One region of the Vibrio coralliirubri genome, then DNA from elsewhere that is predicted to be linked to it. Evidence: predicted binding sites of a transcription regulator. Region 1 holds the regulator's gene; each other region holds the start of a gene.

Evidence for each region. Region 1 encodes PurR, which represses purine synthesis genes. Its sites were predicted from a motif close to TNANGNAAACGTTTNCNTNA; they were not measured.
Region 2: a site for PurR is predicted at 3,381-3,400, ahead of purE (5-(carboxyamino)imidazole ribonucleotide mutase). Genes of this name have one in related genera too.
Region 3: a site for PurR is predicted at 2,315-2,334, ahead of OCV20_RS03500 (NCS2 family permease). Genes of this name have one in related genera too.

Annotation. Positions count from the first base shown of each region.
Region 1 is NZ_AP025470.1:1,262,895-1,268,236, forward strand. It holds gene OCV20_RS05945 (TVP38/TMEM64 family protein) at 1-482, opposite strand, end outside; gene OCV20_RS05950 (TfoX/Sxy family DNA transformation protein) at 617-1,207, opposite strand; cyclic di-GMP riboswitch class I at 1,335-1,420, opposite strand; gene purR (HTH-type transcriptional repressor PurR) at 1,591-2,595, opposite strand; gene torD (molecular chaperone TorD) at 2,911-3,558, opposite strand; gene torR (two-component system response regulator TorR) at 3,844-4,557, shown strand; gene elyC (envelope biogenesis factor ElyC) at 4,724-5,342, opposite strand, start outside.
Region 2 is NZ_AP025470.1:3,628,060-3,633,401, reverse strand. It holds gene dprA (DNA-processing protein DprA) at 1-523, shown strand, start outside; gene OCV20_RS16460 (DUF494 family protein) at 526-1,002, shown strand; gene OCV20_RS16455 (DNA topoisomerase family protein) at 1,015-1,584, shown strand; gene OCV20_RS16450 (5-(carboxyamino)imidazole ribonucleotide synthase) at 1,689-2,819, opposite strand; gene purE (5-(carboxyamino)imidazole ribonucleotide mutase) at 2,825-3,310, opposite strand; gene tsaC (L-threonylcarbamoyladenylate synthase type 1 TsaC) at 3,506-4,063, shown strand; gene hemF (oxygen-dependent coproporphyrinogen oxidase) at 4,083-5,000, shown strand; gene aroE (shikimate dehydrogenase) at 5,076-5,342, shown strand, end outside.
Region 3 is NZ_AP025470.1:718,873-724,214, forward strand. It holds gene OCV20_RS03495 (aminoacyl-histidine dipeptidase) at 1-1,289, opposite strand, end outside; gene OCV20_RS03500 (NCS2 family permease) at 2,355-3,644, shown strand; gene gpt (xanthine phosphoribosyltransferase) at 3,729-4,193, shown strand; gene frsA (esterase FrsA) at 4,283-5,342, shown strand, end outside.

The DNA.
Region 1 (5,342 bases):
CGACTCACTGACATCGGTGTTAGACCCATCAATAGGTTGATAAGGAAAAATGGGAATACAGGAATCAGACGCAGAGAAAACAGGTAAAATGCGCCGTCTTTTTCAACCCCCTTGTTAATCGTCGCCAATTTGTCACCAAACTTGGTTTGAATCCAGTCACGTAACAGGTAACGGCTACTTAAGAAGGCTAAAGTAGCACCGATCGCACTTGCGAAAGATACCAGCAGCAAGCTGTTCCAGAAGCCAAATAGCGCGGCCCCTAATAGGGTCACAACAGCGGCACCTGGAATGGAGAAAGCCGTAATCATTACATACGCGACAAAATAGATAGCGGCAGCCGCAATAAAGTTGCTGTCAATGTAGTCATTTAACACAGCTTGTTGGGCCTTAGCATTTTCAAGCGTTAGGTACTGGCCGAAATTGATGCCTAACAACACGATGGTTACGACCAACACAATACCCAATATCATTTTCTTACTCATTGATACTTCCTCTAAATTTTCAATGCATACCGATAGTATAGATAGACAGGCAAAGCATAGATTAACTTTCACCAGATATAAAAAAAGCCGCAGTAAATGCGGCTTAGTTGTGTATAGAGATTGTACTGACAATGTTAATTGACGCGATTGATAAGCTCTTCGCGACGCTGCTGCGGTATAACAGACCAATGTGTACCATTGATCGCGCCTTCTAGCGCCCAAAGTAGTTCAATACTGACAGAAGACGCATGCGATTCTTTGATGGCGTTAAATGCGTTTACAGAGCCAGATTCATATAAACGTTCTACAGAATCGATCCCTGCCTTTTTCAACATACGCTCGGTAGCGAGTCGAAGATTAGGCAGATCTTTGAGTCGGGTCGGCTTAGCAGAAGACTGCTCAGCTTTTTCTTCTTTAGCAAAACCTAGAGACGTGGTTGCAAGCTGCAAGATTTTCTCTTGGTCTTGCCAGAGGCCTTCAGGTAAAGCGAAATATTTAGTAACGACAGGGAAACCACGTTTTTTGTAGACGTACGGTTGAAACCCTTGTTGTTCGAATTGTTTCGTTGTGCCTTTGTCTGCGCGTATGTGCAACTGGTCATTTACAACCAGAGCAAACATAGTGTCATCAGCAAAAAGACCGAAGCCACCAAACATTGAGCGTGATTTTATTTTTCCTAGGGACTCAAATAACTTCATCGAGTCCTTTAGTATCGGTTTATCCATGTTATTTATCTCGGTGTATTTGAACTACGCCACCAAATAAGCAGGTCCGAGAGATTAGCAAAATGTTGCAATTAAATTGTCAATAAGCCGTAAATTACTAAATTATTAGTAGTTACTGCATTTTGCCATCGGTAACCCCGCTACCATACCAACGAGTGGTTTAGGCCGGAAGCTTTGCGTCTCACTCTTTCGAGTGGTTTGCCCTGTGCGTGACTGATTGAATAGAATAAAGTTTTTGTTGAATGAAGCTCACAGTTGATATTTCAAAATGTGATATTGCTTCAATTAATGATCTTTCCGTTGTGCATCTGGGTTCATTATAGTTGCTGATAAAAAAAGCGCACCTAAAGGTGCGCTTGATGAAATTAAACTCGAATTATCAATTAATTTAACGTTTTAACTGTACTTCGTTCAACAATTTCAGGGTGCATTTCGAAGACGCGTTTTTCGTGGTCTTTGTCTTTGATGCGCTCTAATAGAATTTCGAATGCATTCTTACCAACACGACGCTTTGGTTGGTGAACGGTCGTTAGCGGCGGAGAGAAGTATTCAGCCAGTTCGATGTTGTCGTAACCGATCACTGAGATATCTTCTGGAATGCGAATGCCTTTTTCTTGCAGGCGGCTCATTAAGCCGAGTGCCATTGTGTCGTTAAAGCAGAATACCGCCGTTGGACGATCTTCCATCTCAACGATTTGTTCTGCAGCAAGAACAGCCGTATCACACTCGAAGTTACCTTCGATGATCATATTTTCATCGGCAGAAATCTTAGCTTCGTTAAGTGCACGCTTGTAACCGGCAATACGTTCAACACATGCTGCTTTGTCTAAGTGGCCACTTAAACATGCAATCTTAGAGTGACCGCGTTCAATAAGGTATTTGGTCGCTAGGTAGCCACCTTCTTCAGAGTTATCGATGATCTTATCAGCCTGAGAGCTCTCAGGGCCCCAGTCCATGATAACTTTAGGGATGTCAGCGTGACGGTCTAACATCTCTCTTAGTTCTTCAGTTAGGTCAGAACACATAACTAAGATGCCATCTACACGTTTCTCTGCAAGCATTCGAATGTAGTCACGTTGCTTCTCATAGATACCGCCCGTATTACACAGGATCAAAGTGTAACCTTGACGGTAGCAGTAGCTCTCAACACCATCGATAACTTCAGAGAAGAATAGGTTAGTTGATTGAGTCACTAGCATGCCGATAGTGCGTGTTGTATTACATTTCAAGCTACGAGCAACAGCACTTGGTGCATAGTTCAGTTCATCTACGGCTTTGTTTACTTTTTCTTGAGTTGCTTCTGCAACAAAGCGAGTTTTATTGATTACGTGAGAAACGGTTGTTGTTGATACGCCGGCTAAGCGAGCGACATCTTTTATAGTGGCCATGGTTTTATCCTATTAGAAGCTACTTTCCCAAAGTACGGAATAAAGTAGCCGTTAAGCTACCTAACTAAGAGCTTAAATTTGTAGGGCTCTTTGGGTACTAAAGTGCTAAAAAACAAAAAACCGCTATTGAGCGGCTTGTCTTAACACCGAAATGCTCTGAACTTTAATAAGCATAGCATTTCGTGAATGTTTCATATTTTATCGTTTGCGGTCACAATTTTAGACTGACTAGAAACTACTCGCAATAAAATTCACCCAGAAATCCGGGTGAATTGTCACATTCTACTGAATTTATTTACCTAGTCATCCAATAAGCTATTCACCAGCTAAATATTGAGTGTCTAATTGACAGAATGCGAGTAGCAAAGATGAGACACTAGCGTAGAAACCGAATTCATCAACGTCATGACATTTCACGTTGAACTTTGGTACCCAAGTCAGCAGTTGTTGGTCGATAAACTGCTGTTGAACGGCAAATGAATTCTCTAGCTCTTCTTCAATATCCGTTTCGTTTGAACGAATGATCAAGTTACCAAGGAAATCGAGTTCGATAGCAATGTGGTCTGCTGGCTCTTTTAGATCTTGGTTCACAACTAAGTTGTGCTTAGCCATGATCTCTTCCATATCTTTTGCTGGCTTATCATTCAAAAGGCCAGTTTCGCCGATATACATAGAAGCGTAAGGAAGAGCGCCGTGTTTATCTGTCTTTAAGAAAAGGTCGCAAAAGTCTGCAGACAGTTCTAGCTGGGCATCTTCACGTGTTTGTAGACGGTTCAGCGCATCCACTAACTTATCAATCGCTGGCTTTAGTGTTTCATTTTCGCCTAAACCAGTTAGGAAAGAACGAATTTCAACAGAGTGGTAGTGATCGAGTTCTTCTTGAGTGAGCTCTTTGGCAAATAAGCTTGATAGCCACCAGTATATTTCTGCTCTTTGCTCGTTGAACGCTTTCGTATCTTTCATTTGTTAGATCCTGACTTAGTCTTGTGATGTTGCTTATATACATCTTGAAGTCACTTGGGCATAAGCACACCAAGGCTGAATAACAAGGTTATTTGCGAAACGCAAAGTTACTCGTTAGTAGTAATGCCTATATTGAATTGCGATGGACGATAAATAGCAAGGTTTAAGATTGTCTTGTATCAAAAAAAATCCATGTTTCTGGCTTTTATCTTCTGTACCACTAGAATTGTTACTAGTTATGAATAGAATAGTCACTGAAACTATTAAATAAGAAAAGTGGTGTAGATGAGCTATCACGTATTAGTCGTAGAAGATGATGTGGTAACCCGCAGTAAACTGGTTGGATACTTCCAGAACGAGGGTTACACAGTGAGCGAAGCAGAAAGCGGCGCTCAAATGAGAAACGTGTTAGAAGAAAACAACGTTGACCTCATTATGCTGGACATCAACTTACCAGGCGAAGATGGATTGATGCTAACTCGCGAATTACGCAGTCAATCAGACATTGGAATTATTTTAGTTACTGGACGCACGGATAGCATCGACAAAATCGTAGGCCTTGAAATGGGCGCTGACGATTACGTTACTAAACCCTTCGAACTTCGCGAGTTATTAGTTCGAGTAAAAAACCTACTTTGGCGTATCTCTGCCGCTCGTAAAACAGCTGCGGGCGCAGTAGAAGAAACATCAGATGAGTCTGTGGTTCGTTTTGGTGAGTGGACATTTGATATTCCTCGTCGTGCGTTAAGCAAAAACGGCGAACCGGTGAAACTGACCAAAGCAGAATACGAACTGCTAGTGGCTTTGTCCTCTTACCCTAACCAAGTATTAAGCCGCGAACGTATTCTGAATATGATCAGCCACCGAGTGGACGCGCCTAATGACCGTACTATCGACGTACTGATTCGTCGTATGCGTGCAAAAATGGAGTTCGATCCTAAGAACCCACAAATTTTTGTGACGGTTCACGGTGAAGGTTACATGTTCGCTGGTGATTGATTTCCTTCGGGAGTGATTAATCAACAACGACATTTAAACGTAAAAAGCCGAGACATCATTGATGTCTCGGCTTTTTTATTGCTTAGCGTTCATTGTTAACGAACAGAGAACCTAAAAATACTTGCCGACTCAGTCTGCTCAGTATGAGTTTAAAGATTCAGTGGGTTTACTGAGGCTGAGCCGCAGAAACCTCACCGTCATCTTCAACTAAGCTGGAAGCTTCTGGAATAACCGGCTCTTCGACAATGTCATTGCTTGTATCTAGCCAATCACGCAGGCTTTGCCAAACCAATCCCATGGTTTCGTGCCAGTAACGCTCAGTCTGCTCAAGGTAAAGAGCTTTTGGCATGTACTTGTTCCAAGGCTCAACAATACCTTCTTGTGCAAGGTAGTTGGTTGGTGCAGGTAGTGGTTTCATGCCAGCTGAATTGAATTCGTTCAGTGCGCGAGTCATATGGCTCGCTGAAGTCACCAACACCATTCTTTTATTCTTAACGAACGCAGCGGCTTGGCGGGCTTCTTCCCAGGTGTCTTTTGCTGTTTCAAGCAGAATGATGTCGGGCTTTGCTACGCCAAGTGCTAATGCAACTTTAGCCATCATTCTTGCGTTACTTACTTCAGTGCCTGCGCCATAGCCAGACAAAATGAGTTTTGCACCAGGGTAAAGACGTAGAATACGAATCCCTTCACTTAAACGCATCAGGCCGGTGCGGCTAAGTTCTGATGTCGGTGGAATTTGGTCGTCTACGACGTGACCACTTCCGAGAACCATCACGTAATCGACG
Region 2 (5,342 bases), 1.3 Mb from region 1:
GATCTCAGAATTCCGCCCAAGCGCTAAGCCTCGACCTGAACATTTCCCTCGGCGTAACCGTATTATAAGTGGGTTGTCTTTGGGGACTCTCGTTGTTGAGGCGGCTGAGAAAAGCGGTTCTCTGATTACGGCGCGTTATGCGATGGAGCAAGGTCGCGAAGTGTTTGCGCTTCCCGGTTCGATTCATAACCCAACCAGTCGCGGAGGCAACAGTCTAATTAAGGCAGGAGCATGTTTGGTACAGAGTGCTCAAGATGTTCTAATTGAAATAAAGAGTCTGTTAGACTGGTCTATAGATCAGCAGCCCAGTTTGTTCGAACCTACGCCGAACAAGAGTGAAAATGAACAATTGCCATTTCCACAGCTGTTAGCTAACGTAGGATTAGAGGCGACACCCGTTGATATTTTGGCACAGAGAACCCATATACCTGTGCATGAGGTCATGATGCAGCTTTTAGAGCTTGAGCTCTCAGGGCATGTTGTTGCAGTTTCCGGTGGCTATATTCGAAAGGGGAGAGGCTAGCTATGATGATGGACATACTGATGTACTTGTTTGAAACCTACATCCATAGCGATTCTGAATTGCAGGTGGATCAAGACGAACTGGAAGATGAGCTTCTTCGAGCAGGGTTTCACCAAGATGATATTTATAAGGCCCTCCATTGGTTAGAAGATCTTGCTGCACTGCAAGATACCGACAACCAAGCGGCGATTACTATGTGCTCCAATACCTCGATGCGTGTTTATACCAGTCGAGAAATTTCACGTATTAATATGGAGTGTCGAGGCTTCTTATTGTTCCTTGAGCAGATCAACGTGCTTACGACAGAGATTCGTGAAATGGTGATTGATCGTGTGATGGGGCTTGAGACCAACGAATTTGAATTGGATGATCTGAAATGGATTATCTTAATGGTGCTATTTAATGTGCCGGGTAATGAAAGTGCTTACACGCAAATGGAAGAGCTGTTGTACACCAAAGAGCAAGGTATCTTGCATTAATACAGGCTTGTCATGAGTAGTAAGATTGATAATCAGCTTTTTTCAGCACATGAACATGCGTTAGAGCATGAACCATGTCCACAGTGTGGTGGGGAGCTTCAGCTTCGCCATGGTAAGCACGGCCCATTTTTAGGCTGTAAGCAGTATCCGAGCTGTGATTACATTAAGCCTCTTCATCAAAATGATGGTCATGTGGTGAAAGAGCTGGGCGTGCCGTGTCCTAAATGCCAAAACGAATTGGTATTAAGGCAAGGTCGCTTTGGGATGTTCATTGGTTGTAGTAGTTACCCAACGTGTAATCACATCGAATCTTTGGATCAACCGAAAGAACAACCTGAAGAACAGCCACTTGTTGCCTGCCCTGAGTGTGGTCGAGGCAACTTGGTTGAGCGTAAATCTCGCTATGGTAAAACCTTCTATGCGTGTGATAACTACCCTAAGTGTAAGTTTGCCGTTAATCAGCCACCTGTTATAGGTCGCTGTGAACAGTGCCAGTTCCCACTGTTACTGGAGAAGAAAACGGCCAGTGGCACTAAGAAGCAATGTGCTGATCGCAAGTGTCATCACATTCAATCTCAGTAGTAATACTAGTCGCAGTAAGTGACTGATCAGAAATAAAAAAACGGCGCTCAATGAGCGCCGTTTCTATATCCAATGAATTTTTATATCAATAAGCCAATGTAGGCTTACTTCATCTGCTCAGCAAACTCATGCACAGCTGGGTAGGCTTGCTTATCAAGAATGTCTGCCAGTGAGTACAACGCTCTTTGCAGCTCTGCGTTGTAGTCAGCGCTCACGTTAATGTGGCCCATCTTACGACCTGCACGCTTCTCTTTGCCATACCAATGAACATGACAGCCACCTTGAGCAAGAATTGCTTCAGGAAGAGTATCTTCACCAAGAATGTTGATCATTGCGGTTGGACGAATCAGTTTAGTGCTGCCTAGTGGCATGCCACACACTGCACGCAGGTGGTTTTCAAACTGACAAGTCTCTGCGCCTTGTTGCGTCCAGTGGCCCGAGTTATGAACACGTGGTGCAATCTCATTAACCAGCAGTGAACCTTGAACATCAAAGAACTCAAGTGCTAGCACACCAACGTAATCTAGGCGCTCAGCAATGGCAGTGAACATGGCTTTCGCTTGCTCTTGCAGTTCAATGTCATCAATCGCTGTCGATAAGCTCAACACGCCGTCGGTGTGAACATTTTCAGCCAGTGGATACACTTGAATCTCGCCATTGGTACCACGAGCACCAACCAGTGATACTTCGCGGTCAAACGGAACAAACTCTTCAGCCACAATCGCTTGGTTGTCTGTTGCGGCAATGCACTCGGCCATTTCTGTCCAAGTCGCGTCAACATTGTCTAATGTCTTTAAGCGCCATTGACCTTTGCCATCGTAACCACCCAGTGTGCTCTTCAATACCATTGGTAAGCCAACGTGAGCGATCGCAGTGTCAAAGTCTTCGCGAGAGTTAATCACGTAGTATTTGGCATTTTTCACATTTGCTTCGTCTAACAGGGCTTTTTCAAGACGACGGTCACCGCCGGCTTTAATTGCTTCTGTTGTCGGTAAGAACTTACCGCTGCGTTCACACACCTCAAGTACATCGTGAGGAATATGTTCGAATTCAGCAGTAATGACGTCCGCACGCTCAATCGCATTTTCTAGGCCGTTGCCCATAATCGCTTGCGTTAATGGGTGAACAATATTTTTGCTGCCAACATCAAAAGCAGAAATTTCAATATTCAGCGGTGCCCCAGCTAGGGACATCATGCGAGCAAGTTGGCCCGCGCCTAACACAAGAACATGCATTGAAATTAGTCCTCTGCAGGGTTTGGATTAGCTAGAACCGTTTCTGTTTGCTCAGAACGGAACGCTTCTACTTTTGCCATTACTTCTTCATTGTGTGTACCAATGATTTGAGCCGCTAGGATGCCTGCATTGGCAGCGCCAGCTTCACCGATAGCCAAAGTACCTACCGCGATACCTTTTGGCATCTGCACGATAGAAAGCAGAGAGTCCATGCCTTTCAGTGCTTTAGACTGAACTGGAACACCCAGAACTGGTACGCTTGTGAAAGCAGCAGCCATGCCCGGAAGGTGCGCTGCACCGCCAGCACCAGCAATAATCACTTTAATACCGCGCTCTTTCGCACTGGTTGCGTAGTCTGCAAGCAACTGAGGTGTGCGGTGAGCAGAAACCACTTTTGTTTCGTACGCCACGCCAAACTGATCCAACATTTCTGCAGCTAGCTTCATTGTTGGCCAATCAGATTTAGAACCCATGATAATACCGACAGTCATCTCAAACTCCTTCAGGTACGATTTAATTAGTGATTAGATATTTTGCGCGCATTATACGGGTAAAATTGCTTAAGGAAAACGTTTGCGTCAGTCTAAGTTGTTAATTGATACATTTTATAAACAAATAGCTTTAGTCACAGTGAATGATAATTTGTACACTTAGTGAGTTAGATAACTGAATTAATGAGGCAACCCGTGGATAACTTTCAACATACTTTGCAGGCATTACAACAAGGTGAAGTCATTGCTTACCCGACCGAAGGCGTTTTTGGGGTCGGTTGTGATCCCGATAATCCACAAGCCATCAAGAAATTACTCGACCTAAAACAACGACCGATCGAGAAAGGGTTGATCTTAATTGCTGCGAGTTACGAGCAACTGTTACCTTACATTGATGAAAGCCAATTGACGGAAGAACAGTTGGCAACAGTGAAATCGACATGGCCAGGTCCTGTCACTTGGATCATGCCAACCAGCAGCAAAGTTACTGACTGGGTAAGTGGTCAGTTTGATTCCATCGCGGTACGAGTGACTGATCACCCTTTGGTTCAAAGAATGTGTAATGAGTTTGGTAAGCCGTTAACCTCTACCAGTGCTAACCTGACCGGCGAGCCGCCTTGTATGACGACTGAAGAAGTTCAGCAGCAACTTGGCCAACATTTGGTGGCTATTTTAGAAGGTCAAACGGGTGGCCGTGAGAAGCCAAGCGAAATTAGAGATGCAAAAACGTCGAAAATATTAAGACAGGGTTAAACCCTGCAGAGGAAGAAAGATGTCAGCAATTGATAAAGAAGCAGTAAAGCAGTTTTTACTGAGCCTACAAGATTCGATTTGCCAGCAGCTTGAACAAGCTGATGGTACTGCACTGTTTGAAGAAGATGCATGGGAGCGTGAACCTGGCGAGCGCCTGGGTGGTGGTGGTCGAACTCGTGTGATGACCAACGGTGCGGTATTTGAGCAAGGTGGGGTTAACTTCTCTCACGTAGCGGGTAAGGCTATGCCTGCCTCAGCTACAGCTCATCGCCCTGAATTGGCCGGACGTAAGTTTGAGGCGATGGGGGTTTCATTAGTTATACACCCGAAAAACCCATATATCCCAACCTCACACGCGAACGTTCGATTCTTCATAGCAGAAAAAGAAGGGGAAGACCCGATTTGGTGGTTTGGTGGTGGTTTTGACTTAACGCCATTTTATCCTGTCGACGAAGACTGCCAATCTTGGCATCAAACAGCCAAAGATCTTTGTGCGCCATTTGGTGACGATGTTTATCAAGAGCACAAAGAATGGTGTGATAAGTACTTCTATCTTCCACATAGAGATGAAACACGTGGTGTGGGTGGTTTGTTCTTTGATGACTTAAATGAGTGGGGCTTCGATAAGAGCTTTGCTTACATGCAGGCGGTCGGTGAGGGCTTTGCTGCGGCGTACTTACCAATTGTAGAACGACGCAAAGAGACACCTTATGGCGAACGTGAGCGTGACTTCCAACTATACCGTCGTGGCCGCTATGTTGAATTTAACCTAGTCTATGACCGTGGCACCCTATTTGGTCTACAAAGCGGTGGTCGCACAGAGTCTATATTGATGTCGATGCCGCCATTGGCTCGCTGGGAATACCGCTACGAACCACAAGCGGGTTCACCAGAAGCTCTGCTTTATAGCGACTACCTAAAGCCTCGAGTTTGGTAGTTCTTCCTTCCTTATAGGGATAGTGATAGGGTCATCTATATAGATGACCCTTTTTTATTTCTGTTAGGTAAGGATATGACACAGCAAGTAGATCGTTATGCCGTTTTCGGTAACCCTATTGGGCAAAGCAAATCGCCATTCATTCACACATTATTTGCTCGCCAAACCAACCAACAGCTTACCTATACAGCATTACAGCCAGAGCATGGTCAATTTATCACTGCTGCCAAAGCCTTTTTCAGCGAAGGTGGTCGAGGATGTAATGTCACTGCGCCTTTTAAAGAAGATGCCTACCAGTTTGCCAATCGCCTAACTGAGAGAGCTGAACTAGCTGGTGCCGTA
Region 3 (5,342 bases), 540 kb from region 1:
ATGATGTTTGGCTTGTGACCGTAGATACCTTCGTACATGTCGCGGAATATATGCATGATTTCTGAATCTGCGTCTGGTTTCCAACCTGGGTAAGCACCAGAGAACGCGATGTTAGCGCCTGCTAGTTCAGCAACAGAGTGAAGCATGCTTTCTACTTGTGAGCGACCTGAATCGATAAGAGAGCGGATCAGGCAAAGCACTGTGATTGAGTTCTCTTCTGTTGTGATAACACCTACGTTTAGAGACGTTTCCACAACACCTTCAATCTCGTCACTCATACGAATCACGCCGTTTGGACATGCGTTAAGTGCCGCGATAAAGCGAGCTTGGTCTGCAGCCGCTAGAGCGCCCATTTCAACAGAAGCTTCTTCATTGAAAGTCACGATGCTGTCTTCTACTTTACCGAGCTCTGTTGAAAGCAGCTCAGTGTAGTAGTTGTATAGTGAAGCCAGTTTTTCTTGGTTTGCCGCAGGAACAGCAACCGTTACGAAACCCTCACGAGGGATCGCGTTACGAAGGCTACCACCTTTGAATTCGACGATGCGAAGGTCTAGCTCTTTTGCGTGACCCGCTAGGAAGCGAGCAAGCAGTTTGTTTGCGTTTGCACGACCTGTGTGGATGTCACAACCAGAGTGACCGCCTTTTAGGCCTTTTAGCGTTAGCTTACGTGTTACGAAGTCAGCTGGAATCGCGTTACGAGCAATTTCAAATGTCATTGCGCCGTCGATACCGCCAGCACAACCCATGTACACTTCGCCTTCTTGCTCTGAATCGGTGTTAAGAAGGATATCGCCTTCTAACCAACCCGCTTCAAGACCGAAAGCACCTGTCATGCCTGCTTCTTCATCTACTGTTAGTAGAACTTCGATAGGGCCGTGTTGGATTTCGTTTGAAGCAAGAACCGCTAGGCACGAAGCCATGCCCATGCCGTTATCAGCGCCAAGCGTTGTGCCTTTAGCTGTAACCCACTCACCATCAATGTATGGTTGGATTGGATCTTTAGCGAAGTCATGAACTGTGTCTTCGTTCTTTTGTGGAACCATATCGATGTGAGCTTGTAGCACCACACCTTTTTTGTTTTCCATACCCGCCGTTGCAGGCTTTTTGATGAATACGTTGCCCGTTGGGTCACGACGTACATCTAGGCCTTGCTCTGTTGCCCAAGCAATAATGTATTGAGCAAGCTCTTCTTCATGCTTAGAAGGGTGTGGGATTGAGCAAATCTTATCGAAGAACTGCCAGATAGGGGCAGGGGATAATTTACTGATCTCAGAATGGAATTCAGACACGGATGACTCCTTTTTTATTTGATAACCATATATTTAGGTTTTGTATGGGTGAAAACCTAGAACAAAAATCTAAAATATGGGTCTGTTTTGATGGCAACAGCATACCACTTGAGCGTTTTGACGAGTAGCGGTTCTAAACCTCAAATAGCTCAAATTTTGAAAGCGATCTTGTCCACCTGATCACAATTAAGCGCCTTGATGCTTATAAATGGCGCAAGCAAACGTTTGTTTAATTCTATTCTGTAATTTAATTACGAAAATAAGTTTGCAAAATAACCGCAAATGGCAAAAAGTGTGACGTATAGCAAAAAATACTTGTAATCTTTTTTCTTTAGGGTATATTAATAACCAACTTCTGAGATGAAGAGTAAATGCTCAAAGGATGAGTCCGTTTTATCGCCTCCAAGGAACCGAGAAATCAAATTCGTTTTTTATTGATTTATTAAGGTGATAGTTATGAAAGGTTTACCATCTGCAATGTTCTGGATTAACAGCTCTGTTTACACTAGCAACTTTGCATACCCTACAAGCTTTGGTTACTAATACCGTAAGCATGTAACTCGAACAGTTTTGTTCACCCCTATATATTGGAATTCTTTTACAGCCCTTTTGGTTGACAGATTCTACCGCCACTCAGTTTTGAGTGGCGTTTTTTTTGCCTGCTACTTTTCCCAAACCGCTTTCGCTTGTCACTTTCCATGCAGTTCTGCGCGGTTGTTTTTTAAACGCCGAAATATCAATTTGCGCCTTATTACTGATCCTGTTGAAAAATACATAACTATTGTGGGTTTGAATTCAGAATTTACTGGCTAGATTCTCAATAAAAATAACCGATGGTAGAAAAAACAACCAACTAATTTTACTGAATGCATTGTTATTAATTTGTTGTTTTTAAAAGATATTTTACGCTGATGTTTTTATTTTTAATCGCTTTGTTTCATACGGCATTCTGATAAATATCGATTAGAGCCTTAATTCTATCTGGAATTTGTTATTTGATAACTTTATAATCCACAGCCAATCGATTACGCAACCGTTTACTTTTTACCCTTATAGGATTCGATAATGTTCGAAAAGCTATTCAAACTCAGTGAAAATGGCACCAATGTGCGCACTGAAATCATCGCAGGTCTAACAACCTTCCTAACAATGGCTTACATCATTTTTGTAAACCCAATGATTCTAGCTGATGCTGGTATGGACCATGGCGCTGTATTTGTAGCAACCTGTTTAGCGGCTGCTATTGGCTGTTTCATCATGGGCTTTGTTGCTAACTACCCAATTGCTCAAGCTCCAGGCATGGGTTTGAACGCATTCTTTACCTACGCTGTTGTAATGGGTATGGGTTATACGTGGCAAGTTGCTCTGGCAGCGGTTTTCGTATCAGGCGTAATCTTCATCTTCTTAAGTATCTTTAAGATCCGTGAATGGATTATCAACTCGATCCCTATGTCTCTGCGTGTTGGTATCTCTGCAGGTATCGGTCTTTTCCTAGCGTTTATTGCTCTTAGCAATGCAGGCATCGTTGTTTCTAACCCAGCAACTAAAGTTTCACTGGGCGATATTACCGCGATTGCTCCTATCCTAGGCTCACTTGGTTTCTTCCTAACAATTGCTCTTGTTCACCGTGGCGTGAAAGGCGCAGTAATGATTGCGATTCTAGCTATAACAGCTCTTGGCATTGTTATTGGTGACGTTCAATACGGCGGCATCATGTCTACACCACCAAGCCTTGCACCTACATTCATGCAGCTTGATTTCTCTGCTGTATTTGAAATCGGTATGATTTCAGTGGTATTCGCATTCTTGTTCGTCGATTTGTTCGATACAGCGGGTACTCTGGTTGGTGTTGCAACGAAAGCAAACCTAATCAAAGAAGACGGCAAACTACCGCGCTTGAACAAAGCACTGCTTGCTGACTCTACAGCAACATCTATTGGTGCACTGCTAGGTACTTCAAACACAACGTCTTATGTTGAGAGTGTTGCGGGTGTTGCTGAAGGCGGTCGTACCGGTCTAACGGCTGTTGTTGTTGGTATCTTATTCCTACTGGCTCTTTTCTTCTCGCCACTTGCAGGTATGATTCCGGCTTACGCAACATCAGGTGCACTTTTCTATGTAGCAATTCTGATGATGTCTGGCCTAGTTGGCATTGATTGGCGTGATCTTACGGAAGCAGCACCAGTCGTGGTAACATGTCTGCTTATGCCGCTGACGTACTCTATCGCTGAGGGTATCTCACTAGGTTTCATCGCTTACGCTGCAATTAAGCTGCTAAGTGGTAAAGGTCGCGACGTTTCACCTGCTGTGTGGGTAATGTCGGTTATCTTTATTCTTAAATACATTTTCGCTTAATCGTCTAGATTTCTGCTTAATCGCTGAAGAGGCTATGTTTGAGATAGCCTCTAATAACATGACAAAATTATTAGGTTTTATACTATGAGCAACAAATTCGTTATCACTTGGGACAACATGCAGACTTACTGCCGTCAACTTGCTGAAAAGCAAATGCCAGCAGAGCAGTGGAAAGGCATCTGGGCTGTAAGCCGTGGTGGTTTGGTTCCTGGTGCAATCTTGGCTCGTGAGCTAGGTATTCGTCACGTAGATACGATTTGTATTTCTAGCTACGACCACGATCACCAACGTGATATGACAGTAGTTAAAGCACCTGAAGGTGACGGCGAAGGCTTCCTAATCGTTGAAGACTTGGTTGATAGTGGTGACACTGCACGTAAGCTTCGCGAAATGTACCCTAAAGCGAAACTGATCGCTGTATGTGCAAAACCATCTGGTGCTGATTTGCTAGACGAGTACATTGTTGATATCGCTCAAGACACATGGATTGAGCAACCTTGGGATACTAGCCTAAGCTACGTTGAGCCAGTAAATCGCAAGTCAAAATAAGCGTAAACTTAGTTTTTTGAGAAATGACCCTTTATAGGGTCATTTTTTTTTATATTATTAGTGACAACCATTTCTTATTAAGTATCCCAATGTCTGAACCAGAAGAAACGAGCTCGAACCTTTCGGAAACTTTGTTTGTAAAGCACAAGCAGGCGAAAGAGACCTCAATGTTGACACAATACATGCCAAGCTCTGAAGCGTTATTGGATGAGAAACGTGAACAGCAAAACTCATCATGGTACCGAAACCTAAGACGTCTTCAGTGGGTCTGGCAAGGCGTTAATCCAATAGAGCAAGAAGCGGTATTGGCTCGCATCGCGTCATCAGATAACTCTCGGACAACCGATGAGTGGCTTGATACGGTCATGGGTTACCGAAGCGGTAACTGGGCATACGAATGGACCAAGCTGGGTATGCAGCATCAGAATCGCTCTAATGAAAAGAACGATGAAGAGATGGCTGAAGAGCTGTTTTCAGCATCGTTGTGCTTCAGTATTGCGGGTTACCCACATCTCAAGAGCGACAACTTGGCGGCTCAGGCTCAAGTGTTGGCCAACGCAGCGTATTCTGAAGCGATCAAGCACACTAAGTTGATCGTCAAACAGATTGATATTCCATACCAAAACAAGAAGATCAAAGCGAACTTGCATCTAACCAAGACAGATAAACCACAACCGGTTGTGATTGTCAGTGCGGGTCTAGATAGCTTGCAAACGGATATGTGGCGCTTGTTTAGGGATTATTTAGCACCTAAGAACATTGCTATGTTAACGGTAGACATGCCATCAATAGGGCACAGTGCACATTGGCCGTTAACAGAAGACTCATCTTGTCTTCACCAAGCGGTGCTGAATGAATTGCCTAACATCCCATGGGTCGATCACCACAAAGTCGGCTTGTTTGGTTTCCGCTTCGGTGGCAATGCGATGGTGAGACTATCTTTCCTTGAGCAACATAAGATTAAAGCGTGTATCTCTTTAGGCGCGCCAATTCACGACATCTTTGTTCATGCCGACAAACTGAAACAGATGCCTAAGATGCATCTAGATGTGTTGGCTTCGCGTCTTGGTAAAGGTGCTGTTGATATCAATAGCCTTTCTGGGCAGTTGATGGCGTGGTCACTCAAGGTACAAGGTTTGCTGTCAAACA